3 regions of the Massilia sp. H6 genome follow, and region 2 is predicted to be linked to each of the others. Evidence: predicted binding sites of a transcription regulator. Region 2 holds the regulator's gene; each other region holds the start of a gene.

Region 1 (10,129 bases), 1.3 Mb from region 2:
GGCGCCGGCATGGTGCGCGACCCCAAACAAGCCGCCTACTGGTACGCGAAAGCGGCAGAGCAGGGACACGGCTGGGCGCAGGCAAACCTGGCACATTTTTATCGGTTCGGGACGGCCGGGGAAGTAGACATCGAGAAAGCGCGAGACTGGCTGACGAAAGCTGCCGAGGGTGGACTACCGGCCGCACAGGTAAGGCTGGGCCTGCAGCTGATGGAAGGCGCGCGCGCCGACGAGGAGCGCGTGGCTGCAGCGGCGTGGATCGCACGCGCCGCAGCCCAGGATTACCCCCAGGGCATCTACTATCTCGGCCGCAGCTTCGAGCTGGGCCTTGGCAACCCCCAGGACGACGCGCAGGCAGGCGCCCTGTACCGCAAGGCGCTGGGACGCAGCGAGGGGAGGGCCGAAACCGCGCTGGGTAGCTTAATCGAGGCCGGACGCGCCGCCACGGCCAGTGAAGACGAGGTCGCCAAGCTGTACCAGAAGGCCATGCGGTCGCGTTACGGGGCCGCCTACTACCAATATGGCCTGCTGCTGGAAAAGCGCGGCGATGATGGGCTGGCGGCGGCGGTGTTCCGGCAAGGCGCGGAAATCGGCGACTGCGGGGCGGTGCTCAGATACAGGCAGTCGCGACAAGCGCCGGAGACCCCGTCCGCTGCTGGAATGTCGGAAGCCCAGCTGGAACTGCGTGGCCGGATGTGCGCGGCGAAGTTGGAAATGGCGCCACGGCTTTGATGTGGCGGCTGGTGGAACAAGAGTTTCTTGGCTTTTCTATGCAGTGGCGCCACCACCAGCCCCCAAGCCGACTCAAGAGCAGACTGTTGTTGTAAAAAAGAAGAAGAACATATTGGATTAACTTTCGAATCAGATCAGCGAAGCGCCAAGTCTGAACCGCTGTGAATAACTGACGAACTCAATATCGTGCGCCTGCTTTGGGACGATACCAGTTGGCCGCCAACGGCAGAGCTTTTCGTTTGACAATCTGCGTTCACGCGTCTGGGCGGTTTCGGCCAGGAGCGGCCCATCATTTGTTGTTTGCCGTTCGAGCCACGTATTGCACCGCTTATCGCATTTTCCCCTACCTCAACGATCAAGATGTTAATTTGTGCCACCTTTTCTAGTGAGGAGTCACTGTGTACATCCGTTCGTTCTTGTTTCTATTTGCTGTCGCCGGTAGCGCCTGTGCCGGTGACGGCTTCGAAGTCAGTCACAAATCTGATTCCGCCCAAGCCAAGCCCATGGCCTGGAGCTTGCAGTTGTTAGAGAAAGGCAAGCACGTGTTCGACAAGCGCGGGCCAAAGAAGGCACCGGGAGCCACGTTAAGCTTTCGCCTGCCGAAAGTTGATGTAGACCAGGGGGAAAATCAAGTCGTGATCGTCCGCGCGGATCGTCGTATTCCGGTGACTATGCTTTCGAATAACACTTTCGTGCTTGGACAAGACAACTTGGGGAAAAGCAGCGATGCATTAGTCGTTGTAAACAGAAACTTCCCAAAAGGTGAATTCAATCATCCATTAGTGCAAGTGCGCTCCCCCGGCCTGCCAGGCGGTGTCCGGCGTATGGGCGATCTGCGCCTAAGCTGCGAGGCACAAATGGAAATGGCGAAGGGAGAAGGATTCAAGTTTCGCGCGCTTGTCGGGGCTGTGAACATGTTCGGCTTCGATATATGCAAGGAGCTCGAGATCACGAAACTTGATGCGCCGTCGAGCAAGTACGACACTGTGACGGTCGAGGACGGCAACCGTCGTCTAGTGCAGGCAGCCAAAGACAAGAACGTGGTGGAGTTGGGCGACAACGCCTGGTCTGACGATGCCCGTATCAGCTACACCCTGAACGGCAGCCTGGTCGAATAAGCTTGTCCATTGCTGCGCCATGTCATTCGCCCATGACGGTTTTGCCCAGGGCAATGTCGAGGTCGAGCAGCAGGCGCCTGGCGAAAGGGCGCATCGGCGCCTTGGACGGGTCGTGGCAAACCAGCCTGGTTGCCGTCGCGATGGCATCGTCATCGATGTTGCGTGATTATCCGGGCTTCTACGCCAGCGCTTTCTAGGCTCAGTTAATGGTCTATGTGTCAATAAGCGGCGCTGCTGGCGCACATGTTGTCGAGCACGGCGGATACCGGCGAGTTCGTCACGCTACTGGCCCAGCGCTGATGGCAGGATTTGCCGCGCCCATAAAAAAACCCGCCGAAGCGGGTTTTTTGCGCGATGCGGTTACTGGCGTTAGACGAACGCCGTCAACGCACCCTTCATCTTCTTGAGCGCCGCCGATTCGATCTGGCGGATACGCTCGGCCGACACGCCGAACTCTTCGGCCAGCGTGTGCAGCGTGGCGCCGGAGCCGTCGTCGTTGGCCAGCCAGCGCGCTTCGATGATGCGGCGCGAACGCGGATCGAGCTTGCCCAGCGCGGTTTCCAGGCCTTCGGACTGCAGGCGGGTGACGGCCTCGGCTTCCAGCACCTTGGTCGGCTCCTGCTTGTCAGAAGACAGGTAGGCGATCGGGGCGAACTTGTCGTCGTCGTCGTCGGTGGGCGACTCGAGGGCGATGTCGCGGCCCGACAGGCGGGTTTCCATCTCGATCACTTCTTCGCGCTTGACGTCGAGCATCTTGGCCAGGTCGTCGACCTGGGTAGGCGTCATCGCATCGAGGCCCACCTTGTTGCTGCGCAGGTTGAAGAACAGCTTGCGCTGCGCCTTCGTCGTTGCGACCTTGACCAGGCGCCAGTTCTTCAAGATGTATTCATGCATCTCGGCCTTGATCCAGTGCATCGCGTACGACACGAGGCGCACGCCCTGGTTCGGGTCGAAACGCTTGACCGCCTTCATCAGGCCAATATTGCCTTCTTGAATCAGGTCAGCGTGCGGCAGGCCATAGCCGAGGTAGCCGCGGGCAATCGACACCACCAGGCGCAGGTGCGACAGCACCAGTTTTTGCGCCGCGTCCAGGTCGTTATCGTCGCGCAGCCGCCTTGCCAGCGATTGTTCTTCTTCGTGGGTCAGCATCGGCAGGCGATTGACGGCCGAGATATAAGCATCAATATTGCCGAGAGTGCCAGTAAACCCCAGTTCCAGGGCACGGCTGCCGGTGGGAACCAATGCGGATTGTGCGGACATATTAGTTTCCTCGTAGTAGTCTTACTGCATCCAAGGTGTCACGGACACATGTCTCGGTACACTCAATCACTGCCTGTTTCTGGATGCTTTACTTGATTTTCGCTCGTATCAAACCATATATTAGCACTCTCCCACAGAGAGTGCCAGACGACCATCGGTTTCTGGAAGTCGATTAAGTTTGGCTAAAGTATTGCTCTATGGAATCAAAAAAGACAGTGTTTTAACTGTAGAGCAGACGCTTGCTGTTTTGTTGATGCGGCTCAAATGTGAACGCGAGTGTGCTGGAAAATCCCAAAAGACAGATTAAAGGGGCTAGTTATCGGCTTCTGTTGAATGGCGCACGTAAGGCGCGCAAGCCCTGTAGGAGCAGGGCGCGTCTGCGCGTAGGGATGGGCGGCTAAGCCGTAAAAGAAAACGTAAGCGTAAGCGCCTGCGTGGGCAGATCTACCGCCCACGCAGCACTATTGGCTACTGCACGCGCGCCAGGTGACGCTGCACCGACAGCATGGCACCGATCAAGCCCAGGCTGGCGCTGATGGCCAGCAGAGCGCTGGCTTCCAGCGCGCCGAGCGGCGCCAGCTGGAATTCAGAGGCATACAGCCTGGCAAATTCGGCAATTGCCCCGTTCAGTGGTGCCAGCCCCAGCATGACCACGCCGAGCGCCACCGCGCCGGCGGACAGGCCGAGCAGGGCGCCGGTGTAATAAAACGGGCGGTGAATGAAGTTATCGGTCGCGCCCAGCAGCTTGGACACCGTGATCTCTTCTTTCTGCGTCAGCACCTGCAGGCGGATGGTGTTGAACACCACCGCGATCACCACGATACCCAGGGTGACGGCCAGCAGCAGTAGCGCCAGCCGCAGGATGCCCAGCAGCGCGGCCAGGCGCTTGACCCAGGCCGAGTCGACCTGCACCGTGTCGACGCCGGGCAGCGCGCGCAGCTGCTCGACCATGGCGTCGACTCCGCCGGCGCCGGCGCCGGCCGAAAAACCGTCGAGCTTGAGCACATAGCTGTCGGGCAGCGGATTTTCGCCGAGGGTATCGAGCACGCCGCTCAGGCCGCTCTTTTCCTTCAGCCCGGCCAGTGCCTCCTCGCGCGCCACGAAGTTGACCGACACCTTGCCGTTGCCGCCGACGTTGGCGGCGGCAATGCTGCCAATCTGCGGCGCCAGCGCGGCGGCCTGCTCGCGCGGGGCATCGAGCTGCATGAACAGGCTCACTTCCGGATCGACCGACAGCTGCTGCGACAGCGGCCGCACGTTATCGAGCAGGGTAATGCCGGCGAAGGGCAGGGTCAGCGCCAGCGCCACGACCAGCACATTGAACAGGAAACTGCCGGGCGACTTGCGCACGCTCGAGAGCGCGGAGCGCAGCGCGAAACGATGCTGGCGGATCCACGGGCTCATGCCGCACCTCCAGTGTGCCCGGCATCGACCAGCATGCCATGTTCGAGGCGGATCACGCGTCCGGCGGCGTCGAGCACCTCTTCGTCGTGGGTCGAGATCACGCAAGTGACGCCAACGGCGTTAAAGGCGCGCAGCGCGTCGAGCACGCGGTCGGCCGCGGCGCGGTCGAGGTTCGCGGTCGGCTCGTCGGCCAGGATGATCTGCGGGCGGTTGACGATGGCGCGCGCAATCGCCACGCGCTGCTGCTCGCCGCCGGACAGTTCCAGCGGCAGTGCCCTGGTGCGCTCGAGTAGTCCGACCTTGTCGAGCGCGGCGCGGGCGCGGCCCTCGGCCTGCGTCCGGTGGGCGCCGGTGACCAGCAGCGGCAGCATCACGTTGGCCAGGATATTGCGGTCGTTGAGCAGGCGCTGGTGCTGGAAGATCAGCCCCAGGTTACGGCGCAGGAAGGGAATGCCGGCTTTCTTGATGCGGCCGATGTCCTGGCCATTGACGGTGACGATGCCGCTGGTGGGACGTTCGACCGCGGCCACCATCTTCATCAGGGTCGACTTGCCGGCGCCGGACGGGCCGGCCAGGTAGACCAGTTCGCCCTTGGCGATATTGATGGTGACGTCGCGCAGCGCGAACGCATCGGTGGAGTACTGCTTGGAGACGGACTGGAATTCGATCATCGGTCTTATCCCAGCAGCGCTTCGACGAATTCTTCGGCATCGAAAGGCTGCAGGTCGTCGAGCTTCTCGCCAACGCCGATGAAATACACCGGTACCGGCCGGGTACGCGCGATCGCGGCCAGCACGCCGCCCTTGGCGGTACCATCGAGCTTGGTGATCACCAGGCCGGTGAGCTGCAGCGCGTCGTCGAAGGCCTTGACCTGCGCCAGCGCGTTCTGTCCGGTGTTGCCATCGATGACCAGGAGCAGTTCGTGCGGGGCGCCCTCCATGCCCTTGCCGATCACGCGCTTGATCTTCTTGAGTTCTTCCATCAGGTGCAGCTGGGTCGGCAGGCGGCCGGCCGTATCGACCATGACCACGTCGGTGCCGCGCGCCTTGCCCGACTGGACCGCGTCGAACGCCACGGCGGCCGGGTCGCCCGAGGCTTGCGAGATCACGGTGACGTTGTTGCGCTGGCCCCAGACCATCAGCTGCTCGCGCGCGGCGGCGCGGAAGGTATCGCCCGCGGCCAGCAGTACCGACTGGTCGAAGCGCTGCATGTGCTTGGCCAGCTTGCCGATGGTGGTGGTCTTGCCGGCGCCGTTGACGCCCGAGATCATCATCACGAGCGGGTCGTGGCGGCCGAGCTCGAGCGGCTTTTGCAGCGGCATCAAGAGCTCGATCATGAGCTGCTTGAGCGCGACCTTGACGGCGGCGGCATCGACCAGCTTGTCTTCCTTGACCTTGCGCCGCAGGGAGCTCAGCAGAAAGTCGGTGGCGTCCATGCCGGCGTCCGCCATCAGCAGCGCCGATTCGAGTTCTTCGTACAGGTCTTCGTCGATGCGCGCGCCGACGAACAGCAGCGACAGGTTGCTCGACGTCTTGGACAGCCCGGCCTTCAGGCGTGTCATCCAGGACTGTTTTCGCTCCTGCTCGGTGGTCGGGCGTTCGGCCGTTTCCGGGAACAGTTCGGCGATGTCCTGCGGGGCAGGGGCGAACGGGCGGGCGTCGAGCGCGCCGGGCACGAACATCGGCGCCGCAGCCGCAGGCGCGGGGGGTGATGCTGGTGAAACAGGGGCTGGAGCGGAAGCGGGCGCGGCGTCGACGGTCGGCTCGGGAACCTGGGTCTCCGGCTTCTTTCTTTTGAAGAAACTAAACATAGTGGGGGGTAGCGATTCCTGCGCGCATGCCGGAGGATTCCGGCGATGAAAAAATGTGCGAATATTTTACCAGAGCAGCAAGATTTTCCCTCAAGTGCCAGGAACGCCCGGTAAAGCTGTTCGATATGCATTTTTTGTGGCGCGGGCGCTGAAACCGGCAAGCTGCTCAACCGTGCGTGTCTGGAATCCGACGGCGAGTTGCGCTACATTGAGCGCAGCGAGTACATCAGGCTTCATCAACGACGGGGGTGCCGTGAAACTCACGAACTTTCTCAAGCGTCTGATCTATGGCGACAATGCCCTGGATGGCCGCGCTGCCACCTTGCGCAATATTATCGTGTGGGTCTTCATCGCGCTGGTGGCCCTGTTCTTCACCAATCCATCGGGCGAGCCGGTCAGCTTCTTCGACAAACCGATCCCGCTGCCAGCCGAGCTGGGCCTGGAGCCGCGATAGTCGCGATAGTCGCGGCTCCAGGATCGTCGCTTTAAAGATTGTAACTTTTAAATCAGCGCCCGGCCTGTGCCGCTTGCGCCGCCTCGCGCATGCTCTCCAGCGTCGCATTCGGCGTAATCAGATTGCCGTCGTAGCGCAGTTCTATCACGGCCGGCAGCTGGTGCTCGTTCGCATGGGCCAGCGCGCGCTGCAGGGCCGGCGCGAATTGCGCCGTGGTCTCGACCACCTCGCCGTGGCCGCCATAGGCGCGCGCAAGCAGGGCAAAATCCGGATTGTGCAAGCTGGTGCCCGACACCCGGCCCGGATAGGTTTTTTCCTGGTGCATGCGGATGGTGCCGAACATGTTGTTATTGAAGACCAGGATCACCACCCCGGCCCGGTACTGCACCGCGGTCGCCAGTTCCTGCCCGCTCATCATGAATTCGCCATCGCCGGCGAAGGTCACCACGGTGCGTTCCGGGTGCACGATCTTGGCCGCGACGCCGGACGGCACGCCATACCCCATCGCGCCATTGGTGGGCGCAAGCTGGGTGCGCATGCCGCCATAGCGATAGAAGCGGTGCGCCCACGAGGCGTAGTTGCCGGCACCGTTGGTAATGATGGCGTCGCGCGGCAACGCGGCCATCAGGTCTTGCACCACCTGCCACAGGTCGAGCGGCGCGCCGCCGTCGCGCAGCAAGGGCGGCTGCGCCTGGAAGGCGGCCAGTTCGGCCTTGGCTGTCTCCACGCTATCCTTCCATGCCGCGGCATCGACCGGCTCCATCGCGGCCAGCATCGCGCAGGCCTGCGGCGCGCCGCTGGCGATCATCAACTCGGCCTGGTAGACGCTGCCCAGTTCTTCCGGGTCGGCGTGGATATGCACCAGGCGCTGGCGCGGCACCGGGGCGGCCAGCAGCGTATAGCCGCCGGTGGTCATTTCGCCCAGGCGCGGGCCAATGGCGATGAGCAGGTCCGCGTCGGCTACGCGCGCCGCCAGCTTCGGGTTGATGCCGATGCCGACGTCGCCGATATAGTTCGGATGCGCGTTGTCCATCAGGTCCTGGAAGCGGAAGCTGCAGCCCACCGGCAGGTGATTGGCCTGGGCAAAGCGCGCCAGGTCGGCGCAGGCCTGCGCGTTCCAGGTGCCGCCGCCCAGCAGCAGCATCGGACGCTGGCTTTGCGCCAGCAGCGCGCGCAGCGTGTCGATCTGCGCCTGCGAGGGCGCGGCCTGCACCGGCTGGTAGGCGCGGGTGTCGGCCACCGCCGCTTCGGTGATCAGCATGTCTTCCGGCAGGGCCAGCACCACCGGACCGGGGCGGCCGCTGGTGGCCACCTGGAAGGCGCGCGCCAGGTATTCCGGAATACGGTCGGCACGGTCGATCTGGGCCACCCACTTGGCCATCTCGCCGAACATGCGGCGGTAGTCGATTTCCTGGAAGGCTTCGCGGTCGATGAAGTCGTTGCCCACCTGGCCGATGAACAGGATCATCGGGGTCGAATCCTGGTAGGCCGTGTGCACCCCGATCGAGGCATTGGTCGCGCCCGGGCCGCGGGTGACGAAGCAGATGCCCGGCTTGCCGGTGAGTTTGCCGTAGCTCTCGGCCATGAACGCCGCGCCGCCTTCCTGCCGGTTGATCACGAAGCGGATGCTGGAGTCGTGCAGCGCATCGAGCACGTCGAGATAGCTCTCGCCGGGTACGCCGAAGGCGGTATCGACGCCGTGGATCGCGAGTGCATCGACCAGGATCTGGCCGCCGGTGCGGGAAGGGTGCGTCATGGTTCGGTCATCCTTGCTGGTTGGGTAACGGATGATTTTATGCCAGCCTCTGCGTTGGGGCTTTTGAAATGGCGACACGAAGTTTCAGAAAACGCGACGCCGGGCGGGCCGTCCCGATCGGTTACAATGCCCCCGTGAAGCAGGCCAGGCAGCCGCTGGCCGGTACCTTCGGGTACTGGCGGGAGGAAGGTCCGGACTCCATAGAGCAGGGTGACGGTTAACGGCCGTCCGCTGAAAGCCGCCACGCGCAAGCGACGGTGGTATAAGGCGAGGAACAGGGCCACAGAGACGAGCGTATTAAGTTACGGTGAAACGCGGTAACCTCCACTCGGAGCAATTCCAAATAGGCACGCGTTGATGTTGCTCGCGGAGCGTGCGGGTAGGAAGCTTGAGCGCTGGAGTAATTCAGCGCCTAGAGGAATGGCTGTCCAAGCGGCAACTCGCAAGGGAAACCGCTACACAGAATCCGGCCTATCGGCCTGCTTTACACTGAATTTGCAGTTCGCCAGAACGTGTCCCGAGCTGGTCAGCCCGTGGGGTCAACGATGCAGAAATACATCCTGGCCCTCGACCAGGGCACCACCAGTTCGCGCGCGATCGTGTTCGACCGCCAGGGCCATCCGGTCGCCTGCAGCCAGCAGGAATATCCCCAGCATTTTCCCCGCCCCGGATGGGTCGAGCACGACGCGCTCGACATCTGGCGCACCCAGCTTGCCTGTGGCCGCGACGCCTTGCGCCAGGCCCGCATCGATGCTTCCCAGGTGGCCGCCATCGGCATCGCCAACCAGCGCGAAACCACCGTTTTATGGGACCGCGCCAGCGGCGAACCGCTGGCGCGCGCCATCGTCTGGCAAGATCGCCGCACCTCCGACGCCTGCGAGCGCTTGCGGGCGCAAGGCGCCGCGGCCGAGATCGGGCAACGTACCGGCCTCGAACTGGATGCCTATTTTTCCGCCACCAAGCTGCAATGGCTGCTCGAGCACGTTCCCGGGGCGCGCGCCCGCGCCGAGCGCGGCGAGCTGGCCTTTGGCACCGTTGACAGCTGGCTGGCCTACCGGCTGTGCGCACGCCATGTCACCGACACCAGCAATGCTTCGCGCACGATGCTGTTCAACATCCACACGCTGCGCTGGGACGAAACGCTGCTGGCGCTGTTCGACATTCCCGCCGCCGTGCTGCCCGAAGTCGTCGCCAGTTCCGGCAGCGTGGGTCTTGCCGCGCCAGAGTGGTTCGGCGCGGCCATCCCGATTGCCGGCATCGCCGGCGACCAGCAGGCCGCCACCTTCGGCCAGGCCTGCCACCGCCCGGGCCTGGTCAAGAACACGTATGGCACCGGCTGCTTCATGCTGATGCATGCCGGCAGCGCTCCCCCCGCTTCGCGCAACCGTCTGCTCTCGACCGTCGGCTGGAGCCTGGACGGGGCCGCCGGCGCCAGCACCTACCTGCTCGAAGGCAGCGTCTTCATGGGCGGGGCCACGGTGCAGTGGCTGCGCGACGGCCTGGGCATCATTGCGCACGCCAGCGACGTGGAAGCGCTGGCCATGAGCGTGCCCGATAGCGGCGGCGTGATGCTGGTACCGGCCTTTACCGGCCTG
Region 2 (10,129 bases):
GCCAAGATCCAGGTCTCCGAAGCCGAGATCGACACCTATCTGGCGGCGTCCAAGGCAGCGGCGGCCGAGAAGGTCGAGATGAACCTGGCGCAGATCCTGGTGTCCGTGCCCGAAAACGCCTCGTCCGAGCAGATCGCCGCACGTCGCGCCCGCGCCGAAGAAGTGGCGCGCCAGTTGCGCACCGGCGCCGACTTCAGCAAGATGGCCGCTACCTATTCCGACGCCCCCGACGCCCTCAAGGGCGGCGAGATCGGCTGGCGCGACCCGGACCGCCTGCCGCCAGTGTTCGCCACCGAGCTGCGCAAGCTGCAGCCGGGCCAGGTCACGTCGATCATCAAGACCAATGTTGGCTTCCACATCCTGCGCATGGCGGACAAGCGCAGCCTGCTCGACGCCGCCGCGGAAGACAAGAACGTGGTCCAGCAAACCCGCGTCAGCCACATCCTCATGAAGCCGACGCCGACCATGACGGCGGCCGAAGTCAAGCGCAAGCTGCTCGACCTGAAGGAGAAGGTCGCCAATGGGGCCGCCACCTTCGAAGAGCTGGCGCGCCAGCACAGCCAGGAGCCTGCCAGTGCCGCCAAGGGCGGTGACCTGGGCTGGCTGGCGCCGGGCGATGCCGGCCCCGAGTTCGACCAGGCGCTGACCAGCCTGAAGCCGGGCGAAATGTCCGACGTCATCGAGTCGCCATTCGGCTTCCACGTGCTGCGCGTAATTGAGCGCAAGTCCGAAGACCAGAGTCAGCAGAAAGAGCGCAGCCTGGCACGCCAGATCCTGCGCGAGCGCAAGACCCAGGAAGCGATGGAAGACTGGATGCGCCAGGTGCGCGACCGCGCCTACGTCGAGTTCCGCGAGGAAGGCTAAACCCATGGCGATGCCGCAGGCGAACGGCGCGCCGGCGCATCGTCCGATCCTCGCGATCACCGTCGGCGAACCGGCCGGCATCGGTCCCGAGATCTCGATCCGCGCCGCCTGGGCGCTGCGCGAGTTCGCCAATTGCGTGCTGGTGGGCGACGCCGCCTTCCTGGCGCTCACGGCCAGCCTGATCGACCCCGAGATCCGCCTGGCGGCTCTGTCGGTCCAGGCGCTGCGCAACAGTGGCCTGCCGCAGTTCGGCAAGGAGCGGCTGGCCGTCATCGACGTGCCACTCGATGCCCACGTGGTGCCGGGCCGGCTCGACCCGGACAACGGTCGCGCCGTGCTGGCCACCCTGGACCTGGCGATCGAAGGAGCCCTGTGCGGCTGGTTCGAGGGCATCGTCACCGCACCGCTCCAGAAAAGCACCATCAACGACGCCGGCGTCGCCTTCTCCGGCCATACCGAATACCTGGCCGAGAAAACCGGCACGCCGAAAGTGGTGATGATGCTGGCCGGCCAGCCGGCGGCCGGGCAGGGCGGTGAGCAGCCCTACTTGCGGGTGGCGCTGGCCACCACCCACCTGCCGCTCAAGGACGTGCCGGCCGCCCTGACGGTGGACAATTTGACCCAGGTGCTCGACATCGTCGATGGCGACCTGAAATCGAAGTTCGGCATCGCCGCGCCGCGTATCCTGGTCACCGGCCTGAACCCGCACGCGGGCGAAAACGGTTACCTGGGCCGCGAAGAAATCGAGGTCATCACGCCGGTGCTGGAGCGCGCCCGCGCGCGCGGCATCGATGCGCGCGGCCCCTACCCGGCCGACACGCTGTTCCAACCCAAATACCTGCAAGACGCCGACTGCGTGCTGGCGATGTACCACGACCAGGGCCTGCCGGTGCTCAAGCATGCGACCTTCGGGCGCGGCATCAACGTCACGCTCGGCCTGCCGCTGGTGCGCACCTCGGTCGACCATGGCACCGCGCTCGACCTGGCCGCGCAGGGCCTCGGCCTGGCCGACTGCGGCAGCATGATCGAAGCCATTCGCGCCGCCATGGGCATGGCCGACGCCCGCCGGGCCAGATAACCAGCAAATCAAGCAAATCAAGCAAGCTAGAAAGCACACATGAAACACGTAGCACGCAAGCGCTTCGGTCAGAATTTCCTGACCGACAAGATGGTCCTGAGCGACATCATCGACACCATTGCGCCGCAGCGCGGCGAAACCATGGTCGAGATCGGCCCGGGGCTGGCCGCCATGACGGCGCTGCTGCTCAAGCAGCTCGACCAGATGCATGTGGTCGAGCTCGACCGCGATCTGGTCGCGCGCCTGGAAAAAGCCTATCCACGCGAGAAACTCACCGTGCATTCGGGCGACGCCCTCAAGTTCGATTTCGGCGCGATTCCGGTGCCGGAAGGGCAGCGCCTGCGTATCGTCGGCAACCTGCCGTACAACATTTCGAGCCCGCTGCTGTTTCACCTGGCCGAGTTTGCACCGCTGGTGGAAGACCAGCACTTCATGCTGCAAAAGGAAGTGGTCGAACGTATGGTGGCCGAGCCCGGCACCAAGGCCTATGGCCGCCTGTCGGTAATGCTGCAATGGCGCTACGACATGAGCCTGATGTTCATCGTGCCGCCGACCGCCTTCGATCCGCCGCCGCGGGTGGACTCGGCCATCGTGCGCATGGTCCCCAAACGCGAGATGCTCGCCTGCGACGGCGCCAAGCTGGAAAAAGTGGTCGCCAAGGCCTTCTCGCAGCGTCGCAAGGTGATCCGCAACTGCGTGGCCGGCATGTTCACCGAAGCCCAGCTGGTCGAAGCCGGCATCGAGCCGAGTGTGCGTCCTGAGGCGGTGGGGCTGGAACAGTATGTGGCGCTGGCCAATCTGCTCTAAAAATTTTGCCAGACGGTAAAATTCTTCGGATGGCACGACCGCCAGCTTGCTAGCCCGGCGTGCAGGCAAAAAAAAAGCCCGCTGTGAAGCGGGCTGAAGTCCAATTCTTTTTTAAGAAGAGCTGGAGGAGACAGGAGCAAGTATGCTGCGTTACAGCATATAAATCCAATTCTCCTTTCGCATACGTGTCATGCGTTTCGTGAATGTCTTAGGTCGGCACGCAATTGACGTCGATATTGGTCACCGGGGCGTCGCCCATGATGCCGGTCGGATTCGACACAGTGCAGAAGCGACCAACTGGCTGGGTCACGACGGTGACGCCATACGACACGCCAAATGGCACATTGAAAGGCATCGCATACTCGATGACCGCGCCGCTGGCCTGGTCGGTTACGGGGGTGATCGACCCGCCGCTGCTGCCATTGGTCAACACCAGGCCGGTGGTGTCCTTGGTCAGGCCGGTGATCTTGCCGCCGATGGAATAGGCATTGACTTCACACACGAAGAGCGCATTGATCTGGGCCAGCTCGCCGCCCGTGCCAAAGACGCTACGTGGGGCTTGCGTGTTGACGCCACAGCTCTGGTGCGCCGGCTGGGTCTTGACCGAGATGCTGAACTCGTCGCCGTAGCCGAGTCGGTGGGGGAAGGTAAATTGCACCGGGTCGCCGGCCTTGGCCGGCGGCGCCACGCCAAGGTCCTTGCCATTCGTCGTCAGCACCAGGCCCGGGTAGACCAGGCCTTCGACAGTGCCCTTGATGGAATAGTTATTGTCGTCGTCGCCGCCACCGCAGGCCGCGAGGCCCAGTGCCAGCACCAGCGCGGCGGCCGGACGAATCAGGGAAAACTTCATTGGGTAAGCTCCAGGAGAATTAGGGACGATTGACGCAGCTGACGGCCACGTTGGTAACGTCGTTCGCGCCCATCATGCCGCTGGCATTGGCAACCGTGCAGGTCTGGTTGTCGGGCTGGGTCAGGACGGCAACGCCATAGTTTGCGTCTTCGTTTACGCGGCTCATGGCAAAGGTGGTGGCGCCGGCGGCAACCGCGACGCGGTCGGCACCGTTGACCAGCACCAGGTTGCTGCCCGTCAGGCCGGACACCGTGCCGGTGAGCGCATGGGTCTTGATAGTGCAGGCAACGGCGACGGTCGAGATATTGAACGCAACCTTGCCGGTGTTGCGGAACATCTCGCATTTCTCGGCATTGCTCGGGATGCTCTTGACCGTGACGTTATAGTCGGAATCGGTTTCCATCAGCTGGCTGAAAAAAAAGCTTCCCGAACCGCTGGGCGTCGGCGCGACCGCCAGGTCGGAGCCGCCATTGTTCTGCAGGACCAGGCCCGGCTTGGTGACGCCGGAAAACGAACCGCCCAGTACGAGGTCGCCGTCGCTGCCGCCGCAGGCCGACAGCGCAAGCGCGCAGGCCAGCGCAGTACCGGCACGCAGGTAGGAACTCTTCATAATTTCTCCAAATAATCGGTCTGGTGGAATGCACAACCGCGCACGGAAAGCGCGGTGGAGTAATAATCGCTCAACATTTTAGTCCATTTGGCATGGCGCCGGACGGTTTGCCTTTGTATCTAGCTGTAAGTGGCGAGCCTGCATTGCTTTCTACCCCCGGGCTCGCTATCCTGAACGGATCGTTCATCGAGCAGACGCCACCATGATCCAGCCGCGCCGTCCCTGGCCCAAAGCCGTTTTGTTCGACCTCGACGACACCTTGTGGCCGATCGCCCCCGTCATCATCGAGGCCGAACAAGTGTTGTTTGCCTGGCTGCGCGAACATGCGCCGCTGGTCGCGCAGCATTTCACGATCGACACGCTGCGCCACGCGCGCCTGGAACTGCTGGCCCGCAAACCTGAATTCCAGCTCGACCTGGGCGCCTTGCGCCGCGCCGGCCTGATCGCGGCCTTCGAGCAGGCCGGCGAAGACGCCGCCAAGGTCGAGCTGGCGATGACCGAGTTCTTCGCCGCGCGCAACGCGGTGATCCCCTTCGACGACGTACTGCCCGGCTTGCTGCGCCTGAAGAACCGGGTGCGCCTTGCCTCGGTCACCAACGGCAATGCCGATTTGCAGACGATCGGCCTGGCGCGCCATTTCGAGGTGTCGGTCGCGGCGCCGGGTTTCGGCGTCGCCAAACCGCATGCGGCAATTTTCCTGGAAGCTTGTCGCCAGCTTGCCATCGACCCCAGCGAGGCGGTGTACGTGGGCGACGATCTGCGGCTTGACGTGTATGGCGCCCAGCGCGCGGGCATGCGCGCGGTGTGGATGAACCGCAGCGCCCAGCCGAACCACCTGGCCGGAGAGGTCCGGCCCGATGCCGAGGTCAACAGCCTGGACGGACTGTTCGACTGGCTCAAGCGCCAGCACGGATAACTGGCGCGGCGCGCGCCGGAGCGTGCATAATAGAAGCGGACCTTTCCGCCTTCCTGCCTTCCTGGATTTATGCAACTCGAACCCCGCGCCCAGACCCTGCTCAAAGCCCTCGTCGAGCGTTATATCGCCGACGGCCAGCCGGTCGGATCGCGCGCGCTGTCGAAGATTTCCGGTCTCGACGTTTCGCCCGCCACGATCCGCAACATCATGGCCGACCTCGAAGAGATGGGCTATGTCTCCAGCCCCCACACCTCGGCCGGCCGCATCCCGACCCCGCGCGGCTACCGGTTGTTCGTCGATACCCTACTGACGGTGCAGCACCTCGACGAGCACGCAATGGAATCGCACCAGATGCGGTTGCCGCAGCAGCAGCCGCAAAAGCTCATCGCCAATGCCGCCCAGATGCTCTCTTCGCTGTCGCAGTTCGCCGGCGTGGTGCAGAGCCCGCGGCGCGAATCGGTGTTCCAGCAGATCGAATTCCTGCGCCTGTCCGAAAAGCGCATCCTGCTGGTCATCGTCGACCCGCGCGGCGATGTGCAGAACCGCCTGCTGCTCACCGACGCCGACTACACGCCCTCGCAGCTGATCCAGTCGGCCAACTACCTGAACCAGAATTTCGCGGGACTGACCTTCGACCAGGTACGCCAGCGCCTGAGCGGCGAACTGCGCCAGCTGAGCGACGACATGGGCCGCCTGATGGCGGTGGCGATCGAAACCGGTGGTGAAGCAATGGCCGAAGGCGACGACATGGTGATCTCCGGCGAGCGCAACCTGCTGTCGGTATCGGACCTGTCGTCCAACATGACGTCGCTGCGCCAGATGTTCGAGATGTTCGAACAGAAAACCGGCCTGATGCAGCTGCTCGACATGTCGAGCAAGGCGGGTGGGGTGCAGATCTTCATTGGCGGCGAGTCCAAGCTGGTGCCGATGGATGAAATGAGCATCGTCACCGCGCCCTACGAGGTCAATGGCCGCGTGGTCGGCACCCTGGGCGTGATCGGACCGACCCGGATGGCCTACGAGCGGGTGATTCCAATCGTGGACATTACGGCGAAACTGTTATCGAACGCGCTGAGCCATTCCTGAGCCGTCGCCGTGCCGTGGCTCAGGTCTTGCGCGGGCACCCTACCTTGATACAGTTGCCATAAATCGCCAGCGAGTGCTCGGCGATCTTGTACCCGCGTTCGGCCGCGATCTTGTGCTGGCGCGATTCGATCTCTTCGTCGTAGAACTCCTCGACATGCCCGCAATCGAGACAGACCAGGTGATCGTGGTGCGAACCGGCGTTGAGCTCGTAGATCGCCTTACCGGTTTCGAAGTGATTGCGGTTGAGCAGGCCGGCCTGTTCGAACTGGGTCAGCACGCGGTACACGGTGGCCAGGCCGACGTCCATGTTGTCAGACAACAGGATTTTGTAGACATCTTCCGCCGTTAAATGCCGCACGGCGCTGTTCTGGAAGATTTCCAGGATTTTCAGGCGTGGCAAGGTTGCCTTGAGGCCACTTGCCTTCAGGTCGCTCGGATTATTACTCGTGCTGCTGCTCATGTTTGTTGCTCGTATATTGGCGGAGTGCTTTATGATATAGCGTTTTGGAGCTCCCGCTCAAACGTTTTGAGGTTACCTATGCGCGTCAAACCAGCCGTTCTCCGTCGATTCCCAGCCCGGGCAGCCCTTGCGGCCGGCCTGGCATGCACGCTGCTGCTGTCGGGCTGCGCCTCCTGGCGCAACCAGACGCGCCCGGCGCCGCCGGTGAGCACGGACTCGGCTGCACTTGCCGCCGACGCACAAAAATCGGCGGCCGCCGCCAATGCCGGCGCGCAGACGGTGCAGGCCAGCAAGCTGCAGAAATTCATGTGGGTATTCTCGCCTTACCGCCCAGACATCCAGCAGGGTAATTTCGTCTCGCAAGAGATGCTGGACCAGCTCAAGCAAGGTCAGACCAAGGAGCAGGTGCGCTTTATTCTCGGCTCGCCGCTGCTGACCGACATGTTCCACGCCGAGCGCTGGGACTATCCGTTCTACCTGGCGCGCGGCAATGGCGAACTGACCACCAGCCGCGTTACCGTCTTCTTCAAGGATGACAAGGTCGAGCGCTTCGAAGGCGGCAACCTGCCAACCGAGCGCGAGTACATCGACCGCATCGCCGGTCCGGCCAAGGTCAGCACCAAGGCCAAGCAGGCAACCCGTCCGGTCGAACCGGTCAAGGTTGGCGGCGCCCCCGTCGTCCAGTAAGCGAGCCGCCATGACGACCCTGAACATCGCCGTCGCCGGCGCCAGCGGCCGCATGGGCCGCATGCTGGTCCAGGCTATTTCAGCCGCGCCCGACGCTACGCTGGTCGGCGCGCTGGACGTCGCCGGTTCGCCATCGATCGGCCAGGACGCCGGCGCTTTTGCCGGCCAGCCCACCGGCGTGCTGATCGAGTCCGACTTCGCGGCGGCATTGCACAATGCCGATGTGCTGATCGACTTTACCCGCCCGGAAGGCACGCTGCGCCACCTCGACTACTGCGCCGCCAATGGGGTGCAGATGGTGATCGGCACCACCGGCTTCGACGATGCAGGCAAGGCCGCGATTCGCCTGGCGGCCGGTAAGGTCGGCGTGGTGCTGGCGCCGAACATGAGCGTGGGTGTGAACGTCACGCTCAAGCTGCTCGAGATGGCGGCAAAAAGCTTCAGCGAAGGCTATGACATCGAGATTGTCGAGGCGCATCACCGGCACAAGGTCGACGCGCCCTCCGGCACCGCCCTGAAGATGGGAGAAGTCATCGCCGACGCGCTCGGGCGCGACCTGAAACAGTGCGCCGTCTACGGCCGCGAAGGCGTGACCGGCGAGCGCGATCCATCCACCATCGGCTTTGCCACCGTGCGCGGGGGCGACGTGGTGGGCGACCATACCGTGCTGTTCCTGGGAACCGGCGAACGCATCGAGATCAGCCACAAGTCGAGCAGCCGCGTGACCTACGCCCACGGCGCCCTGCGCGCGGCGCGCTTCCTGGCGGCCCAACCCCACGGCCTGTTCGGCATGGACGATGTGCTCGGGTTGAAAGGCTGACATGGCAACTGCAGAACTCAATGGCGCGGCGATCGTGGACGAGGCGTCCTTTCACCTCGAATCGCGGCGCGCGTTCGGCTTTCCCGACTCGTATGCCGACAGCATCGATGCCTGGGTCGACTGCCTGAGCTACCTGCGCGACGACGAGAACATGACCAAGTTCACGATCAAGCCGGGCGAAGTGCTCGAGATCGTCATTGTCGACGCCGGCAAGATGAAGCTTGCCGTGCCCGACCTGCTCGAGGAAATCGCGTTCTGCGTCGGCGGCATCAACGAGCGCTATCAGGATTACGGGGACGAGCCGGCGCTGGAGCTGGTGCTGCGCTGACAGGGCTTGCACCTGCACGCGGCTTGATAGGGGGGGCGGCGCGCGTCGGCGCCCGCGCATCGCGCCCGGCATTCGCCGCGGTGCAAAATGAACCAGTATAATGTTCGGTTCCACTCCCTTTCTCCGTCCGCAGAACACCATGCAAGAAAAATATAGTCCAGCCGAAGTCGAACAGGCCGCCCAGGCCTACTGGAAGTCGATCGAGGCCTATAAAGCCGTCGAACACGACCCGCGTTTCCCAAAAGGCAAGTATTACGCCTGCTCGATGCTGCCTTACCCATCGGGCAAGCTGCACATGGGCCACGTGCGCAACTATACGATCAACGACGTGATGTACCGCTACCTGCGGATGAACGGCTACAACGTGCTGATGCCGATGGGCTGGGATGCCTTTGGCATGCCGGCTGAAAACGCGGCGATGGCCAACAACGTGCCTCCGGCCGAGTGGACTTATTCGAACATCGCGCACATGCGCGGGCAGATGGAATCGATGGGCCTGGCCATCGACTGGTCGCGCGAGATGACCGCCTGCAAGCCGGAATACTACAAGTGGAACCAGTGGATGTTCCTCAAGATGCTGGAAAAAGGGATCATCTACCAGAAGACCGGTACCGTGAACTGGGACCCGGTCGACCAGACCGTGCTGGCCAACGAGCAGGTGGTCGATGGCCGCGGCTGGCGTTCGGGCGCGCCGATCGAAAAGCGCGAGATCCCGATGTACTACGTGCGCATCACCGACTACGCCGACGAGCTGCTCGACCATGTCGACAACAAGCTGCCGGGCTGGCCCGAGCGCGTGCGCACCATGCAGGCCAACTGGATCGGCAAGTCGACTGGCGTGCGCTTCGCCTTCCCGCACGAGATCAAGGACGACAAGGGTGAGCTGATCAACGAGGGCAAGCTGTATGTCTTCACCACCCGCGCCGACACCATCATGGGCGTGACTTTCTGCGCCGTGGCGCCAGAACACGCACTGGCCCAGCACGCGGCGCGCGACAACCCGGCGCTGCAGGACTTCATCGCCGAATGCAAGATGGGTTCCGTGATCGAAGCCGACATGGCCACCATGGAAAAGAAGGGCATGCCGACCGGCCTGTTCGTCACCCATCCGATCACCGGCGAGCAGGTACCGGTCTGGGTCGGCAACTACGTGTTGATCACCTACGGCGACGGCGCCGTGATGGGCGTGCCGGGCCACGACGAGCGCGATTTCGGCTTCGCCCAGAAATACGACCTGCCGATCAAGCAGGTGGTGGCCGTCGAAGGCCAGGAATTCTCGCTCGAGGCCTGGGCTGAGTGGTACGGCGACAAGGAGCACGGCCGCACCATCAATTCGGGCAAGTACGATGGTCTCGACTACACCGCCGCGGTCAACGCGGTCGCCGGCGACCTGGCCGGCCAGGAGCTGGGCGACAAGAAGGTCACCTTCCGCCTGCGCGACTGGGGCATTTCGCGCCAGCGCTACTGGGGTACTCCGATTCCGATGATCCACTGCGGCGATTGCGGCGTGGTGCCGGTTCCCGAGCAAGACCTGCCGGTGGTACTGCCCGAGCACCTGGTCCCGGACGGCACCGGCAACCCGCTGAACAAGGACGAGGCCTTCCTCGCCTGCGACTGCCCCAA
Region 3 (10,129 bases), 530 kb from region 2:
CCGGGCCATTGCACCAGGCGCCGGTCGAGCCAGACGGCGCGTGCGTCGAGCGTGGCGCTGGAAGCATTCAGGACTATCTGGAAGCCGTCGTGATTGCAGGCCTCGAGCGGCGCCGCGGCATGGGCGCTCGAGGCGAGGGCGGCGGCCGCAAGGGCGGCGCTGTGAAGTCGGGTCATGTTGATCATCCGCGGTAGTTGTCGACCATCTTGTAGCGCCTGGCGTACAGGCCGAAGACCAGCGCCGCCAGCATGGCGAAGGCCGCAAAGAAATACATCTGGAAGGCCATCAAGCCCACGCCCGAGCTTTCGATGTGGGCGATGACGGTGGGGTTCCTGACGCCCGAGTTCACGATCAGCACCCACAGGTTGCCGACCGTGACCGCCAGATACCAGAGCGCCATGATCACGCCCTTCATTGCGGCCGGTGCCTGGCTGTACGCGAATTCCAGGCCGGTGGCCGAGACCAGTACTTCGCCCAGCGTGAGCAAGGCATAGGGCAGGATCTGCCAGGCGATCGAGACCGCATCGCCCGCATCGAGCTGCACCTGCAGGTAGCCGACCACGATCCAGGCCAGGCCCGAGAAAGCGATGCCGGCGGTCATGCGGCGCAGCGCCGTGGGCTGCAAGCCCATCTTGCTCAGCACCGGGAACAGCACCAGGTTGTTAAATGGGATCAGGATCATCACCAGCAGCGGGTTCAGCGCCTGCATCTGGGCCGGCAGCACGTCGTAGCTCCAGCCCAGCAGGCTGACGTTGGTGGTCATGGCATTGGCCTGCACGATCCAGGTCGAGGCCTTCTGGTCGAACAGCGACCAGAACGGCGTCACCAGGGCGAACACGATCAGCAGGCGCAGCACCGCGCGCACGCCGTCGACGGCGAGGTCGGGGTGCACCCCGCGGGCGCGCTCGAGCTGCATCGAGGCGCCCAGGCCGACGAAGGCGATCACGATGACCAGCGCCAGGCAGGCGGCGATCACGAAGCCCCAGTCTGGAGCGCGCGCCAGCGAGTAGGCGGCGCCGACCAAGCCGAGGATGGCGACGATCAAGCCGGGACGGCCGGCGCCGGGACGCTGCGCCAGCACCGCCGTGCGCACCACGCGCAGGAAAGAGTGCGGGTCGCTCGGGCTCGGGGGCACGTGCACGTATTTCTTCTTGCCGCTCCACAGGACCATGGTGGCGATGAACATCAATATGCCCGGGACGCCGAAGGCGATCGAGGGGCCGTAGTCGCGCAGGAGCAGCGGCATCAGCAGCGAGGCGAAGAAGGAGCCGAAATTGATGATCCAGTAGAAGGCGTCGAACACGACCTTCGCACGGCTCTTGTTGGTCTTGTCGAACTGGTCGCCGACGAAGCTGGCTACCAGCGGCTTGATGCCGCCGGAGCCAAAGGCGATCAGGAGCAGGCCAAAGTAGAAGCCATTGACGCTATCTTCGAAGATGGCCAGGCAGGCATGGCCAGCGCAGTAGATCAGGCTGAACCAGAAGATGGTGTTGTACTTGCCGAAGTAGCGGTCGGCCAGCCAGCCGCCCAGCAGCGGGAAGAAATACACGCCCATCATGAAGGTGTGGAACACATCCTTGGCTTGGCCGGTGCGCTCGGATTCGGCCACGAACAGCAGCAGGGTCGAGATCAGGAAAGGCGTCAGGATGTTGCGCATGCCATAGAAGCTGAAGCGCTCGCAGCCTTCGTTGGCGATGATGTAGGGGATCTGGCGCGGCATGCGGCCGGTGCTGGCGGCGTCCGTCGTTGCTGGAGAAGTCATGGCTTCCTCGAAAATCGAAACAAACGCGATCCTATGACGACACCACGCTACTTGCAATAAAAATATTGCGTTGAAACAAAGGAGTTACAAAGCCGCCGTAGTTTAGCTACTTTTTATGAATGCACCGAAACCACGAAGATATTGTAAGTCATTGAATTACATGAAATTATGTGTTGGCTGCAGGTCTTTTGCATGATTGTAAAGTTAATTCTCCTGCTGTATATTGCCTAGAATTCTCAAAAATTTTGGATGAGCCACCATGACCCCCACTTCGACAACCGATAACCCGAACTGGTGGCGCGACGCCATCATCTACCAGGTCTATCCGCGCAGCTTCCTCGACACCGATGGCGACGGCGTGGGCGACCTGGCAGGCATTACCAGCAAGCTCGACTACATTGCGCGCCTGGGCGTGGACATCGTCTGGCTCTCGCCTTTCTTTACCTCGCCGATGAAGGACTTCGGCTACGACATCGAAGACTATTGCGACGTCGACCCGCTGTTCGGCACACTGGCCGACTTCGACGCGCTGGTGGCCAAGGCCCACAGCCTGGGCCTGAAGATCATGATCGACCAGGTGATGTCGCACACCGCCGACACCCACGCCTGGTTCGTCGAAAGCCGCAAGAGCCGCGACAACCCGAAGTCCGACTGGTATGTGTGGGCCGACCCGCTGCCCGACGGCTGCCCGCCCAACAACTGGCTGTCGGTGTTCGGCGGTTCGGCCTGGCAATGGGACACCCGCCGCAAGCAGTACTACATGCATAACTTTTTGGTGAGCCAGCCGCAGCTGAACTTCCACAATCCGGAAGTGCAGCAGGCCCACCTCGACGCGCAGCGTTTCTGGCTCGAACGCGGCGTCGACGGGGTACGCATGGACGCCTGCGTCTTCCATTTCCACGACCGCCAGCTGCGCAGCAATCCGCCGGCGCTGGTGCGCGATACCTCGACCGTCACGGATGTGAACCCCTACGGCATGCAGGCCCACCTCTACGACAAGACCCAGCCGGAGAACATCGCCTTTTTGCAGCGGGTGCGCGCCCAGCTCAACGAGTTCGGCGCGGTCTCGATCGGCGAAGTCAGCTCCGACGACGCGCTCGAACAGATGGCCGAATACACCGCAGGCGGCGACAAGCTGCACATGGCCTACAGCTTCAACCTGCTCACGCCGGTGCATACCGCAGCGCATATCCGCGCCCAGGTCGAAGAGTTCAACGAGCGCGTCAAGGACGGCTGGGCCTCGTGGTCGGTGAGTAACCACGACGCCATCCGGGTGGCGACCCGCTGGAGCGACGGCAAGCCCACGCCCGCCATGGCCAAGCTGGTGCTGGCCATGCAGCTCACGCTCAAGGGCACGCCCTGCCTGTACCAGGGCGAAGAACTCGGCCTGGAAGAAGCCGACGTGCCTTTCGAGCTGCTGCAAGACCCGTATGGCATCACCTTCTGGCCCGAGTTCAAGGGACGCGACGGCTGCCGCACCCCGATGCCGTGGCAGGCGGATGCGCCGCAGGCCGGCTTTACCAGCGGCCAGCCCTGGCTGCCGGTGGCCGCGCCGCACGCGGCGGTCGCGGTCGACCGCCAGGAAAGCGATCCGGCTTCGCCACTGAACTTTGCGCGCCGCTTTATTGCGTGGCGCCGCACGATGCCGCAACTGACCCGCGGCGACATCGTGTTCTTCGATGCGCCGGAACCGGTACTGGCGCTGCGCCGCGACGCCGACGGCATGGACAGCGTGCTGGCCGCCTTCAACCTGGGGCCCGACCCGGTCAGCTTCGACTGGGCGCCGAGTGCGCACGCCAGTGCACTGGACAGCTTCGGCCTGCCGGGCAGCGCCGCGGGTGGCCGCGTGACCCTGCCGCCTTACGGCGCCTGGTTCGGCAGCATTCCTGCCGCCTAGTCGGCGATCGGCCGGGGGGGCGGCCCAAGCCCACCGGCCGACATCGGCGCCGCCCGAGCAAACGGGCAGTTCATCATGGAGCTACTGTCGAAGGCTTGACGATGTGACGCGGCCTGGGTTTCCAGGTGCTCCAGAGTATCAGCCATAGCAAGGCCACCTGTACCGGCAGGCGCAGCCACAGGGCCCATAGCGGCACCCCGAACAATTCCGGATTCTGCAGCATGTACACGTGCACGGGCGTCACGGCCAGCGTCAGCAGGAACAGGCCGATCCCCGCGGCCCGGCGGGTCGACGGCAATACGATGCCGGCCGCGCCCAGCAGCTCGAAGGCGCCGCTCACCAGCACCGCCGCCACCGGCCACGGGATATAGGGTGGAACAATACTGGCTTCGATATCGGTGGCGACAAAGTGCAGGATGCCGCCGACGAAGAACCACACGAATACGAACGACAAGCCGGCCAGTTGGCGCTTGCTGGACTGGCCGATGAGCTGCGCCAGGCGGGTCAATCCGCGCTCTTCAAGTCCACGCGCTTGATATCGCGCCGCCATTCCTGCAGCGTGCGCAGGGTATCGGTTTCGGTGTCTTCCACCAGGATGTCGTCGCCCTGCAGCGCCACCAGGAAGCTCTCGCCGCGGCGCACCTCGTTGGCGCGGTTTTCGACAAAACTGAGCTGGTAGTACTTGCGGCCATTGATTTCGCGCGGCTCGGGATCGTCCTCGATGACAGCGCCGTGCGCCTTGCCCTTCGAGCGCTTTTCGATCTGCGCCGACCTGGCCTTGAGTTCGGGCACTGCCAGCAGGGCGATCATCGCCTGCTCCCTGGTGCGGGTGGGCGCCTGCTTGGCCGTGGCCGGGGCAGCAGCCGGCTTGGGCGCCTCGGGTTCGCTGCGCTTGCAGCCGCCGAGCGCCAGGGCCGCGGCCAGCGAGATGGCCAGCAGGGCTAGGTAAGGACGGGGTGCGGCGCGTGTGAACATGGAAGGCCTCGTTGGGTGAGGGGGCAGTCTAAACCATGCGTGTTTTTCCGGCAATATGAGCGCGCCCTACGCGAGCCGATCGCCGGCCGCGCAGGCCGCGATGAAGCCAGCCAGCCGCGCCGTGCGGGTCTGCTCCTTGCGCGCGCTGGTAACCCAGTGCAGGATGGCGTTCCGGTAGCCAGGCGGAAGCGCCTGGAAATAGTCCCAGGCCGCGCGATTGCGCTGGAAGGCTGCGCGTTCGTCGGGCGCGAGCTGGGCGGCCTCTTTTTTTTCTGGCGCATGCACGACGGGTTTGGCCGCCATGCGCAAGGCAAACGCCGCTTCGCCGGCCGCCAGCATCTTGCCTTCGGCGCGCAGCCGGTCGATCCTGGCGATGTCTTCCGTGCTCCAGGCCGATGCCGGCCGGCGCGGCGTGAAACGGATCACGTAGCTGTCGTCGTCGATGCGCTTGCGGCGGCCGTCGATCCAGCCAAAGCACAGCGCTTCGTCGACCGATTCCGGAAACGACAGGCAGGGCTGGGCGCTGCCGGGCTTGTAAAAACCGACCAGCAGCTCGGTGGCGGTGGTGGCGTTGGCTGCGAGCCAGCTGCGAAAGGCCGGGGCGTCGGTGAAGAATGTCGGGCGGATCATGAAGGTGAAGGTGGTGGTGATACCAGCGAGGCTGTCATTCGGTCAGCGCACGCTCAGCTGCAAGCCGTTTGCTTCGCACCAGCCGCGCAAGGCCGCCACCGTGCGTTGATCGCGGAACGCATGCCAGCGCTCGCGCAGGCCACGCTCGTCGACCAGTTTGCCAAAATGGCGGTAGGCAGCCTGGCGCTCGAACATTCGTCGGACGTGGTCGTATTGTTCGGGCATCTCGGCCTGGACGAAGTCGAACACCACTACCTGTCCCAGGTCGAGGCTGCACGAGCCGGGCACCCGGGTGTAGCGGTCCGAGGTGGCGATATTTTCCGGCAGGGGCTGCGCGTCGGGATCGATGCCGCCGGCGCGCACGTACACGCTGCCCGTGTCGAGGCCAACCCATGCCCGCGCACCATGCTCTGGGTCGCTCACCAGCAGTACGGCGTCTTCCAGTTCGTTGACATCCACAGTCGTCATGCATCCTCCAAGAAGTAGAAAAGCCTGCGAGGCGTGAACCAGGCAGGCTTTTGGGGCAGGACTGGAAGGCGCCGCCAGGGCGGCGCCTTCCGGCACATTACATCATGCCGTCCATGCCGCCCATGCCGCCCATGCCACCCATGCCGCCCATGCCGCCGGCTGGCTTGTCTTCGGCCAGTTCCGACACCATGCAATCGGTGGTGAGCATCAGGCCGGCGATCGACGCTGCATTTTGCAGTGCCGAGCGGGTGACCTTGGCTGGATCGAGCACGCCCATTTCGACCATGTCGCCGTAGGTGCCGTTGGCAGCGTTGTAACCGTAGTTGCCGGTACCGGCGATCACGGCTGCGACCACGACCGACGGCTCATCGCCGGCGTTCTGGACGATCATGCGCAGCGGCTCTTCCATGGCGCGCAGGACGATCTTGATGCCAGCGTCCTGGTCAGGGTTGTCGCCCTGGACGTTGATCGACGAACGCGCGCGCAGCAGGGCAACGCCGCCGCCTGGCACGATGCCTTCTTCCACGGCAGCGCGGGTGGCGTGCAGTGCGTCTTCGACGCGGGCCTTCTTCTCTTTCATCTCGACTTCGGTGGCTGCACCGACGCGGATCACGGCAACGCCGCCGGCCAGCTTGGCCACGCGCTCTTGCAGCTTTTCGCGGTCGTAGTCCGAGGTCGCTTCTTCGATCTGGATACGCACCATCTTGACGCGTGCCTCGATCGTTTCAGCGGCGCCGGCGCCGTCGATGATGATGGTGTTTTCCTTGCCCACTTCGACGCGCTTGGCCTGGCCCAGTTCAGCCAGCGTGACCTTTTCCAGGGTCAGGCCGACTTCTTCGGCGATGACCTGGCCGCCGGTCAAGACAGCGATGTCTTCCAGCATGGCCTTGCGGCGGTCGCCGAAGCCCGGTGCCTTGACGGCGACGGTCTTGAGGATGCCGCGGATGTTGTTGACCACCAGGGTCGCCAGCGCTTCGCCTTCGATGTCTTCGGCGACGATCACCAGCGGACGGCCGGCTTTCGCGACTTGCTCCAGGATCGGCAGCAGGTCACGGATGTTCGAGATCTTCTTGTCGCACAGCAGGATGAACGGGTTCTCGTGAACGGCGACCTGCTTGTCCGGGTTGTTGATGAAGTAAGGCGACAGGTAGCCGCGGTCGAACTGCATGCCTTCCACGATATCGAGTTCGTCGTTCAGCGACTTGCCGTCTTCGACGGTGATGACGCCTTCCTTGCCGACCTTGTCCATCGCTTCAGCGATACGCTCGCCGATCGAGTAGTCGGAGTTGGCCGAGATCGCGCCGACCTGGGCGATTTCTTTGGTGGTGGTGCATGGACGGGCGATCTTGGCCAGCTCTTCGACGGTGGCAGCAACTGCCTTGTCGATGCCGCGCTTGAGGTCCATCGGGTTCATGCCGGCGGCAACGAACTTCATGCCTTCGCGCACGATGGCTTGTGCCAGCACGGTCGCGGTGGTGGTGCCGTCACCGGCGTTGTCGCTGGTCTTGGAAGCGACTTCCTTGACCATCTGCGCGCCCATGTTCATGAGCTTGTCCTTGAGTTCGATCTCTTTCGCGACCGAGACGCCATCCTTGGTCACGGTCGGCGAGCCGAACGAGCGCTCCAGCACGACGTTGCGGCCTTTCGGGCCCAGGGTGACTTTGACTGCATTGGCCAGGATGTTGACGCCTTCGACCATTTTGGCGCGCGCTGCGTCGCCGAAGATTACTTCTTTAGCTGCCATGTGTATTTCTCCGAATGATTTCGTGAATGGATTGCGGGGGAAATGCGGGAACGATTACAGGGCCACGACGGCCATGATGTCTTCTTCGCGCATGACCAGCAGCTCCTGGCCATCGACCTTGACGGCCTGGCCCGAGTACTTGCCGAACAGGACGCGGTCGCCGACTTTCACTTCGAGCGCGCGCAGCTGGCCGTTGTCCTGCACCTTGCCGTTGCCGACGGCGAGGATTTCGCCCTGGTCCGGCTTCTCGGCGGCTGCATCAGGGATGATCAGGCCGGACGCGGTCTTGGTTTCCTGGTCGAGACGCTTCACGATTACGCGATCGTGCAAAGGACGAAGGTTCATGCAAAACTCCTTGTTTTTCAGTGGTTTGACTAGCTACTCGGCGCCGCCGCCTGTCGGCGTCGGCTGGAATTGGTAACTGCGGTTGTTAGCACTCTCTACCAACGAGTGCTAACGAGAGCTAATTATAGGGACGATAACCCCCTATTTCAAGACTCAATGTGGCAGGGGCAGGGGACTTATTTGTGAAACCGCAATAATCCGGGAACTATGCCCCTCCGGTGTGTGGTGTCGCAGACAACAGCCCGGCAGGGTACACTGCATGGCGCGCTGTTGCCGCGCGCATCGCGCCAGTCCTTTTGCCCGCGCCCCGGCTGCGCGCAATACGGTTGACTGAAAAACCTTCTCAGACCTATAGTGTTGAATGATTTCCGAATTCCAAGACCTCTCCGACAAAATCGACAGGCTCGCCCAATTGACCCAGTCATTGCGTGCCGAGAACTACCTGCTGCGCCAGGCCAACAGCCTGCTGAGCGCCGAGAACCTCAGCTTCAAGGAGCGCATGCTGCTGGCCCAGAGCCGCGTCGAAGCCCTGCTCGAGCAGTTCCCGGCACCAGAGGCGCAGGCCGCTGACGCCGACGGCGCTGCGCCCGACGCTCCACAAGCGAGCTCCGCGCAGGCTCCCCACGACAGCGAGGCCACCCAATGATCCATCTCGATTGCACCATCATGGGCCAGTCGTATCGGCTGGCCTGTCGCGATGGCGAAGAGCGCACGCTGCGCGAGGCCGTCCATTACCTCGACGGTAAGATGTGCGCGCTGCGCGACTCGGGCAAGGTCAAGGGAACCGACCGTATCGCCGTGATGGCGGCGCTGAGCGTCGCCGCCGAATTCCTGTCAGTGAAGTCGCCCCAGGGGCCGTTGTCGGACATGTCGATCCTGGAAGTCAAGCAGAAACTCGAAGTGATGCACACGGTGCTCGACGGCGCGCTGGCGCCGCAGGAAAATCTCGGCTGAGCCTGAATTCGTTTGACTTCGCAGTCCATCGTAGTAAACTGGCGTCTACCCTGCGGTGTTCGAGATTTGCCATATATTCCTTGAACCATTCTTTCGCATAGGTTGTGGAACAATGCTTGGTGGGCGCGATCGTCACTAGTTTGACGAACCCGAAATTGAGCTGACTGCGACCACCTTGAGCCTTTTGGTTCGGGATGCCGGCAATAACGGCACAGGCGGGGCACTACATACGAGCGGTTGCGCACCTTGGTACGCAGCCGTTTTTTTTTGTGCGCCCGGCGCATTGGTTCTATGGAGGCGCGGTGCGCTATTGGTTGATGAAATCCGAGCCTGACGAAGTCAGTTTCGATGACGTGCTGGCCGCGCCGGCAAGCACCGTGGCATGGTACGGCGTACGTAACTACCAGGCCCGCAACTTCATGCGCGACGCGATGTCGGTCGGCGACGGCATCCTGTTCTATCACTCCAGCTGCGCGCTGCCGGGCGTGGCGGGCTTGGCCGAAGTGGCGAGCAGCCCGTATCCGGACGCGACCCAGTTCGACGCCGCCTCGCGCTACCACGATCCCAAGGCGACCCCCGAGCAGCCGCGCTGGATCTCGGTCGATGTGCGCGCGGTCGAGGCCGGACGCTACCTGCCGCTGGCCGAACTGCGCACCTATCCGGCACTCGAAGACATGGAATTGCTGCGCAAGGGCAGCCGGCTGTCGATCTCGCCGGTCACGAGCGCGCAGTGGAACACCATCGTCGCCCTGTCAAGAGAAGGGAAGCGCTGATGGACATCGGCCTGATCCTGGCGCTGCTGGCGATGGGAACGTTCGGAGGCTTCGCGGCCGGCTTGCTCGGCATCGGCGGCGGCATGGTGCTGGTGCCCTTTATCACGATGATCTTCACCGCGCGCGGTTTCTCCCCCGAACTGACGATCCACATGGCGATCGCCACCTCGCTGGCCACCATCTTGTTTACCTCGCTGTCGTCGGTGCGCGCCCACCACCAGCATGGCGCGGTGCTGTGGCCGGTGGTCAGGCAGCTCGCGCCCGGCATCTTGCTGGGCTCCTGGATCGGGCCCTGGATCGGCAAGCAGATGCAGGCCCCGGTGCTGGCGCTGTTCTTCGGCGTGTTCGTCGCCTTTTCGGCGACCCAGATGCTGATCGGGAAAAAGCCGGCGGCCGCGCGCGCGCTGCCGGGCGCGCCGGGCATGTTCGCGGCGGGCGGCGTGATCGGCACCCTGTCGGGCATCGTGGGGGCGGGCGGCGGCTTCGTGTCGGTGCCCTTCATGACCTGGTGCGGCGTACGCATTCAGAATGCGGTGGCCACCAGCGCCGCGCTGGGCTTTCCGATCGCGCTGTCGGGCACC

Evidence for each region. Region 2 encodes HrcA, which represses chaperone genes, less so after heat shock. Its sites were predicted from a motif close to TTAGCACTCNNNNNNNNNGAGTGCTAA; they were not measured.
Region 1: a site for HrcA is predicted at 3,231-3,257, ahead of rpoH (RNA polymerase sigma factor RpoH). Genes of this name have one in related genera too.
Region 3: a site for HrcA is predicted at 7,907-7,933, ahead of groES (co-chaperone GroES). Genes of this name have one in related genera too.

Annotation. Positions count from the first base shown of each region.
Region 1 covers NZ_CP103371.1:1,147,943-1,158,071, forward strand. The annotation lists gene NRS07_RS05175 (TonB family protein) at 1-732, shown strand, start outside; gene NRS07_RS05180 (hypothetical protein) at 1,131-1,850, shown strand; gene NRS07_RS05185 (hypothetical protein) at 1,870-2,016, shown strand; gene rpoH (RNA polymerase sigma factor RpoH) at 2,220-3,110, opposite strand; gene ftsX (permease-like cell division protein FtsX) at 3,579-4,514, opposite strand; gene NRS07_RS05200 (cell division ATP-binding protein FtsE) at 4,511-5,185, opposite strand; gene ftsY (signal recognition particle-docking protein FtsY) at 5,191-6,324, opposite strand; gene NRS07_RS05210 (hypothetical protein) at 6,578-6,778, shown strand; gene NRS07_RS05215 (thiamine pyrophosphate-binding protein) at 6,831-8,534, opposite strand; RNA gene rnpB (RNase P RNA component class A) at 8,671-9,024, shown strand; gene glpK (glycerol kinase GlpK) at 9,080-10,129, shown strand, end outside.
Region 2 covers NZ_CP103371.1:4,097,513-4,107,641, reverse strand. The annotation lists gene NRS07_RS18425 (peptidylprolyl isomerase) at 1-864, shown strand, start outside; gene pdxA (4-hydroxythreonine-4-phosphate dehydrogenase PdxA) at 869-1,942, shown strand; gene rsmA (16S rRNA (adenine(1518)-N(6)/adenine(1519)-N(6))-dimethyltransferase RsmA) at 1,982-2,749, shown strand; gene NRS07_RS18410 (hypothetical protein) at 2,958-3,599, opposite strand; gene NRS07_RS18405 (hypothetical protein) at 3,619-4,209, opposite strand; gene NRS07_RS18400 (HAD family hydrolase) at 4,412-5,125, shown strand; gene hrcA (heat-inducible transcriptional repressor HrcA) at 5,195-6,211, shown strand; gene fur (ferric iron uptake transcriptional regulator) at 6,231-6,671, opposite strand; gene NRS07_RS18385 (outer membrane protein assembly factor BamE) at 6,750-7,358, shown strand; gene dapB (4-hydroxy-tetrahydrodipicolinate reductase) at 7,369-8,178, shown strand; gene NRS07_RS18375 (barstar family protein) at 8,180-8,506, shown strand; gene leuS (leucine--tRNA ligase) at 8,646-10,129, shown strand, end outside.
Region 3 covers NZ_CP103371.1:3,568,604-3,578,732, reverse strand. The annotation lists gene NRS07_RS16135 (alpha-1,6-glucosidase domain-containing protein) at 1-176, opposite strand, end outside; gene NRS07_RS16130 (oligopeptide:H+ symporter) at 182-1,762, opposite strand; gene NRS07_RS16125 (alpha-glucosidase family protein) at 2,022-3,659, shown strand; gene NRS07_RS16120 (hypothetical protein) at 3,733-4,167, opposite strand; gene NRS07_RS16115 (hypothetical protein) at 4,164-4,634, opposite strand; gene NRS07_RS16110 (YdeI family protein) at 4,701-5,264, opposite strand; gene NRS07_RS16105 (hypothetical protein) at 5,307-5,732, opposite strand; gene groL (chaperonin GroEL) at 5,830-7,476, opposite strand; gene groES (co-chaperone GroES) at 7,531-7,821, opposite strand; gene NRS07_RS16090 (hypothetical protein) at 8,183-8,467, shown strand; gene NRS07_RS16085 (cell division protein ZapA) at 8,464-8,775, shown strand; RNA gene ssrS (6S RNA) at 8,820-9,001, shown strand; gene NRS07_RS16075 (EVE domain-containing protein) at 9,078-9,548, shown strand; gene NRS07_RS16070 (sulfite exporter TauE/SafE family protein) at 9,548-10,129, shown strand, end outside.